One region of the Silvimonas sp. genome, then DNA from elsewhere that is predicted to be linked to it. Evidence: predicted binding sites of a transcription regulator. Region 1 holds the regulator's gene; each other region holds the start of a gene.
The links. The regulator FNR, encoded in region 1, switches genes on or off when oxygen is low (the NO sensors DNR and NnrR bind a similar motif). The targets are predictions, from matches to a motif close to TTGATNNNNATCAA.

Region 1 (2,264 bases):
GAAATTATCATTAATTGCGCGCATTAAAGTGGCTAGTTGGGTTTCCGGCAAAAAAGTCGGTGTACCACCCCCAAAGTGGATCTGGCCAACCTTCATTCGGTATGGCAATATATTTACGTGAAGCTGTATTTCTTTTTGTAGATACTCTGTATATTTAACTGCCTGCGATTCATCTTTGGTAATCACTTTATTGCAAGCGCAGTAATAGCAAATCGTATTGCAAAACGGCAGATGAAAATATAAAGAAGCAGGCTTGTCCGCCTCACCTACACGCGAATGCAACAGCATCTCGCGATAATCGGCAGTTTCAAGCTCGGCAAATCGGTCTGCGGTGGGATAAGACGTGTAGCGAGGGCCTTTGCCATCGTAGCGCTCGACAAGAGATCGATCGAATTCGACCTGCTGGATCAACGGTGTTGTATGCATTTGTCCTACCCCTAAAACACAGGGTAAAGATTTTGCCTACATCTGGGACATAGTTACTTGATCCAAATCAATACGACTCGCATGATGCTAGCATCTACTGCGAGGATACGTGACCTGGCTCAATAAGCGGCACAGAATTCGATGAAGCGGCACACAGGATTGTGTAAGGGTGCCGCTGCAATGGCGTAAAAATTTCAAGTCATAGTGGAACAACATCATGCTGTCACCAATTCAGTTACGCGAAACCGGCCTCAAGCAACTGCGGCACGCCTGCTCAAATTGCAGTTTGCGTGAACTGTGTCTGCCCATTGGCTTGTCGCCCGAAGAAATGCGACAAGTTGATCAATTGGTCAGCCAGGGCCGCCCCATCAAGCGCGGCGAAGCACTCTACCGTGCCGGTGAGCCGTTCCATGCACTCTATGCAGTGCGCCTCGGCTTCTTCAAAACCAGCATCGTTTCTGAAGATGGTCGCGAACAAGTGACCGGTTTTCACATGAATGGTGAGTTGATGGGCATGGATGCAATCAGCACCGACCATCACACTTGTGACGCAGTTGCGTTGGAAGATAGCGAAGTATGCGAACTGCCCTTTGCTGAAATCGAATCCATGTCGCGCCGTATTCCCAACCTGCAACGCCATCTTTACAAGATGATGAGCCGCGAAATCGTCCGCGATCATGGCGTAATGCTGCTGTTGGGCAATATGAAGGCAGAGGAACGGATTGCTGCGTTCTTGCTCAATCTCTCGCAGCGCTTTGCCTTACGTGGCTATTCGCACAGCAGCTTTCATCTGCGCATGACGCGCGAAGAAATCGGCAGCTACCTCGGCCTGAAGCTGGAAACGGTAAGCAGAACCTTATCGCGCTTCCAGGACAATGGTCTGATTCGAGTACAGAACAGGCTCATCGAACTGAAAGACACCGAAGGCTTGAAACAATTGATGAACAACTGTCAAAGCAATTGACTGCCTGATTCCAATGCTCACGCAAGTTTGCCTGGTTGCCCCAGCGGCGCTCGCATCCTCCATCCTTGGCCGCCTGGCGCGATCAGGATTGGGGGTGCCGGTATTTCCGGCAGAAACTCCAACTGCTTTGCCGCCTGCACCCACCCCCGACAGCACGTTGGTGTTGGTGAACCCGCAAGGGCTCGCGGAATATCTGGCATGGAAAAGCCAAGCCGATGCACAGGGCTGGCATCTGCTGGATATAGCCGGCAACTTGCAAAACCCCCTCGGGCAAATCTACGGCTGGATGCTCGCTGTCGGTGCAAAGCACAGTGACCTTGCAATAGCCGAACCCATCATTGCAGCGTTGTCGCCAGCCCTGCCCAACGCATGGCTTCACGCAGGCGGCCCCGGGGCTGGCGCGTTTTTGCAGACCGCAAGCGGTGCCTGCCTAATGCAGTCTGGAGAGGTCTGGTTGTGGTTACAGCGCGCGTTGCAGCAACCCGGCAGCACGCCGTTTGATCTGCAGTCTTGGCAATACCTGGTTCACGGCGGTTTTGAGAAGCTGCAGCGAGAGGCGCGGGATTACCTGGCCCTCGACACCGAGCCGTTCACTCCATGGCACGCCGCGCAAAGTGGCCTCTTGCTCCAAGGTAGCTCTAATGCACTGGCGAGGGAGCTAGCACAGTGGCTGCTGATACTCCCAGTCGTCCCAAGCCCGTCCGCCGCAACCGCGTCCTGACACTTCAACAGCACAAGGCTAAGCCAGTATCGGTGGTGCGTTGGCAAAAAAAATGGCCCTCGTCAGAGGGCCATAATCGCAATCGGCAGATATGCGCTTTGAAACGTTAAAACATTTGCTCAAGCAGCTTTGCGACGACCGTTCGCCGCAGGC
Region 2 (2,264 bases), on a different contig from region 1:
AGTGTGCCGCGATCATTTTTCAGCCCGGCTTTGAATGCGTGTTCTGCCTCGTTTTTGACCGGTGCATTGGTCGGGCGTTCACTCATTTTTGGATCGTAACCACCGCCTTGCACCACAAAATCTTTCACTACCCGATGAAAGATAGTGCCATCGTAGTGTTTCTCTTTCACATATCGCAGGAAGTTGGCGACAGACGCCGGGGCTGCATCGGGATACAGCTCGACGGTGATCTGGCCTTTGGCGGTATCAAGCACCACTTGCGGATTTGCAGCTGCGGCAACGCTGGCGATCAGCGTCAGGCCCAGTGCCAGCAAGAACTTTTTCATGCATCGTGACTCGGTTAGGGACAAGAGCGGCAATGATATCACGGGCCGCTATGCCGCCATTGCGCTAGAATGGCACGCAATTAATTGCCGCAAAACCAAGAGTCCCCGCCATGTTGCCGCTGCCCAAACTGCCTGCTTTGCCTTCGGTTGATCGCCTGATCAATGAGTTTGACGTGATGCTGCGTACGCTGGCGGCACCGGCAATCAGTGAACGTGCTCATCCGGATGCCCACATCGACGAAGCCGAAATGAGCGAAGCCGACAAAACACACGCGGCCGGTTTGATGCGGGTGAATCATAGTGGCGAAGTCTGCGCGCAAGCCTTGTATCAAGGGCAAGGATTGACGGCACGTGACCCCAAGGCGCGGGAAGCGCTCAAGCAAGCCGCGCATGAAGAAGTCGAACATCTGGCGTGGACTGAGCGTCGCTTGCAGGAACTAGGCAGCCGTCCAAGTCTGCTAAACCCGTTCTGGTATGCCGGAAGTCTGGCCATGGGTGTCGCAGCGGGCGTGATTGGCGACAAGTGGAATCTGGGCTTTTTGGCCGAGACCGAACGGCAGGTCGGCGCGCATCTGCAATCGCATCTGCATACTTTGCCGCAGCAAGATGCCAAAAGCCGCGCCGTGGTCGAGCAAATGCATACCGATGAACTGGGTCATGCGGAACAAGCCGTGCAACTGGGCGCGGCACCACTGCCTGCACCGGTGGCCGGTTTGATGGCAACAACATCCAAGGTAATGACATCTCTGTCGTACCGCTTGTAAATCGGCCAAACGAGCTAGTTCGGCACTAATTCACAGCCTAAATTTGATATCAATCAAAGGTCGGCTTATTCACATGGCATAACCGGAAATTGTTCACAGCAGCCGGGTAAAGTGGCCGCGTATAACTGCATGTCATACCAATCTGACCTTGCAGGCGCCCCAATGTCGCAAATACGCACCCCAGCCGAAATAGTTGAATACATGTCGCACCACGGTGCGGAGAAGGCAACCACTCCCACGTGGCGCCTTGGATTGATGGCCGTGCTCGGCGGCATGTTTATTGGCCTGGGTACGTTGCTGGCAATGGAAGTAGCCGGAGGTTCGACTGGGCTGGCAGCCAGCAACCCGGGGCTGGTCAAGCTTCTGTTTGGTGCAGTGTTCCCGTTGGGCTTTATTGCGGTGACACTGACCGGCGCTGATTTGTTCACTTCCAATTGTGCCGGCGGTTTTGTGTCCTGGTGGCGACGCGAGATCGACTGGCGTTTGCTGAGCCGTTTCTGGGCAATCTCATTTGCGGGTAATGCAGTTGGCGCAATTGCCGCTGCCTGGGTGTTCGGCCTGGAAACCCATTTGCTGACCACAGACGCCGCAACTCAATACTTGATTACCATTGCTAACGGCAAAGTGTCGCATCCGTTCTGGATGACCTTCACCAAGGGTATGTTGGCCAACTTGCTGGTGTGTGTCGCTTCGATGCAGGGTTATTCGGCCAAAGACACATTGGGTCGCATGTTGGGCATCTGGTTCCCGGTGATGGCCTTTGTCACCCTGGGTATGGAGCACAGTATCGCCAACCTGTTTATTATTCCTGCAGCGATGATGGCCGGCGCCGATATCAGCGTCAGCCAGTTTGTCTTTGCCAATCTGATCCCGGCAACATTGGGTAATCTGGTGGGCGGCGCCCTGCTGATTGGCCTGCCGTACGCCTTGATCTATCTGCCGCGGCGGAAGGCTGCGGTAACTGCAGCCAAAGCCGAAATGCCGAATGCGGCATGTGTGCCCGACCTGGTGCCCTGAATGGCAGGCAGGTTGATTTCAGCCTGAACTGCACGGAGCAACAATGAAAACCATCGGCGTAATTGGTGGGATGAGCTGGGAATCTTCGGCGGAGTACTACCGGTTGTTAAACCGCTACGCCAAGGAAAAGCTGGGTGGACATCACAACGCACCCAGC
Region 3 (2,264 bases), on a different contig from region 1:
TTGGATTGCAGACGCGCTTCGCGATTGATGTAGTTCTTCAGCCATGGTGTGAGCACGGCACGGGCGGGCAGACCAGCCACACTCATGAATTCCACGATGTCTTCATCGCGAGCGTTGGCCAGCACTTCTTTGAAGTTGGGATGAGCATCACCTTCTTCAGTAACGGCAAAGGCCGTTCCCAGTTGCACGCCACTAGCGCCGTTGCTCAGGTAATGCAGAACCTTCTCGTGGCTATTGATGCCACCGGCGACGATCAGCGGAATGCGTGCGCTTTCCAGACCCAGGTCTTTGAAGATCTGATGGGTTTCGGTGAGCACACGGTCGAAATCAAATTTCTCGTTATGAATTTCTTCGATCTTGGTCGCACCCAGGTGGCCACCGGCGTGGGCGGGGTGCTCGATCACAATGGCATCAGGCAAACGGTTCTTTTTAAGCCATTTTTTCAGAACCACATTGATGCCGCGGCTGTCCGAGAGGATCGGTACTAGGGCAACGTTCGGGTAGTCCGCGGTGACTTCCGGCAAATCCAGCGGCAAGCCCGCACCCATGACGATGGCGTCGGTGCCGGCTTCGCAGGCTGCGCGTACGTAGTCGGTATTGGAAGCAACAGCTTTCATCACGTTCACGGCAATCAGCCCGTTACCTTGTGCAGTGGCCTTGGCCAGCTTTACTTCGCGGGCTAACGCCTCAAAGTTCAGGGCATCCAGTTCGGCTTGAACTTTTGTTGCTTTGCTTTGCTCCAGCAGGTCCGGGTGATGATGACGCAGATCAACAGAAGCGATGGTGCCTAGCGCGCCTTCTTTGGCGACGGCACCGGCCAGTTTGTGGGCCGAGATACCAACCCCCATCCCGCCCTGCACGATTGGTAGCAGCGCTTTACCCTTGATGAGCAGCGGTTTGAAAGTGTGGTGCAGCATGAATGCGATCTCCCGCCACAATGGCGTTTTCTTTGTTGAGGGGTGGGAGTCTGCGGGTTTGGTCGTCGAGTGATTTTGATCTAGATCAAGGCGTTGCTGCGCTGATGATGCCGTGTATAAAAATCACGAGATGAGCGGTGATTAATGCGCCCTTATACGTGTGCCAGGTACCAGTTTGCTCAGCTGCTGCAATGTGGCGGGGCTCGGATAATTGGCTGGTGCCGGTTGCTGCAGCAATTGGCTGGAGGCGCAGCCGTTGGGCCGGAAAGGTTGCAGCACGAAGTCTTGCACGCCATAAACCGCCAGTGTTCCGGCCAACCGCAGCAAGGCATCGTCGTTCAGCAAAGATGGGTGGATGGTGGTGCGGCACTCATAGGCCACGCCGCTATCGCGTATGAGCCTTAGCGATTCGCGCGCGGGGTCGCCACTTGAGCGAATCTGCGTTACGCCTTCATATTCGGCAAAGGGGGCTTTGACATCAAAGCCCACCCAGTCCAGATAAGGCAGGCATTGTTTCAGTCGCTCCGGATAGGCGCCGCCGGTATGCAGCGCTACCTCGAACCCCATGGCTTTGACTTGCGCCATCATCAACGGCAACCAACGTTCGGTCAGCGGCTCACCACCACAAAAGACCACGGCATCCAGCAAGCCTTTGCGTCCCTCCAGCCAGTTGACGATGTCATCCCAAGTTGGTTCGGTCGGTGTTTTGCTGCGTGTTTGCAAATGCGGATTATGACAATAGTGACAACGCCAGGGGCAGCCAGAGATGAACACCACGCAAGCGAGCTTGCCCGGATAGTCGCAACTGGAGAACGGCACAAGTCCGCCCAGCTTGGGTGGATGCGGCGCGTGTTCGTCTGGCGTGGTCATATCGGCGTGCTCTTGATGTTATTCAATGTTGTTCGGTAAAGAATTGGCGCTCGGCGAACTCACCCTGCTTGCCGATATTGAATGCGGAAACGGGCCGGTGATAACCCATTACGCGTGTCCACACTTCGCAGCGGGTGCGTTCTTCATCTTTGAGCTGGATGGCCTGTTCTGTGGCGTTGTGCAGATGTTGCTGGATGCTGAGGTCGTTCATGGCGTGCTCCTGTTAGATCACTGGCCCAAAAGATTGCTTGGGTTTTGGGTTGGAAGAGAAGAAAAGAACGCGGCTGGAATTCCGTGGCAACCGTTCAGCCGCGTGCGCTGCATGCATATGCAGCAAACCTAGGCGCAGCAGGGCTGCTTTTTGCTAATCAAGTCGGCATCACATTTCGGGCAGAACTCATGGTGTCCGCTCAAATAGCCGTGCTTGGGGCAGATTGAAAAAGTGGGCGAAATCGTCACATAGGGCAGCCGGTAATT

Region 2: P4L78_RS07140 (formate/nitrite transporter family protein) is a predicted target of FNR. The motif match lies at 1,134-1,147, and genes of this name have one in related genera.
Region 3: P4L78_RS18940 (nitronate monooxygenase family protein) is a predicted target of FNR. The motif match lies at 993-1,006, and genes of this name have one in related genera.

Annotation. Positions count from the first base shown of each region.
Region 1 covers NZ_JARLJK010000122.1:358,480-360,743, reverse strand. The annotation lists gene hemN (oxygen-independent coproporphyrinogen III oxidase) at 1-426, opposite strand, end outside; gene fnr (fumarate/nitrate reduction transcriptional regulator Fnr) at 644-1,390, shown strand; gene P4L78_RS14370 (hypothetical protein) at 1,404-2,111, shown strand; gene P4L78_RS14365 (phasin family protein) at 2,231-2,264, opposite strand, start outside.
Region 2 covers NZ_JARLJK010000064.1:207,986-210,249, reverse strand. The annotation lists gene P4L78_RS07150 (peptidylprolyl isomerase) at 1-326, opposite strand, end outside; gene coq7 (2-polyprenyl-3-methyl-6-methoxy-1,4-benzoquinone monooxygenase) at 437-1,090, shown strand; gene P4L78_RS07140 (formate/nitrite transporter family protein) at 1,253-2,107, shown strand; gene P4L78_RS07135 (aspartate/glutamate racemase family protein) at 2,151-2,264, shown strand, end outside.
Region 3 covers NZ_JARLJK010000142.1:175,813-178,076, reverse strand. The annotation lists gene P4L78_RS18940 (nitronate monooxygenase family protein) at 1-914, opposite strand, end outside; gene P4L78_RS18935 (anaerobic ribonucleoside-triphosphate reductase activating protein) at 1,059-1,787, opposite strand; gene nrdD (anaerobic ribonucleoside-triphosphate reductase) at 1,810-1,998, opposite strand; gene P4L78_RS18925 (ribonucleoside triphosphate reductase) at 2,127-2,264, opposite strand, start outside.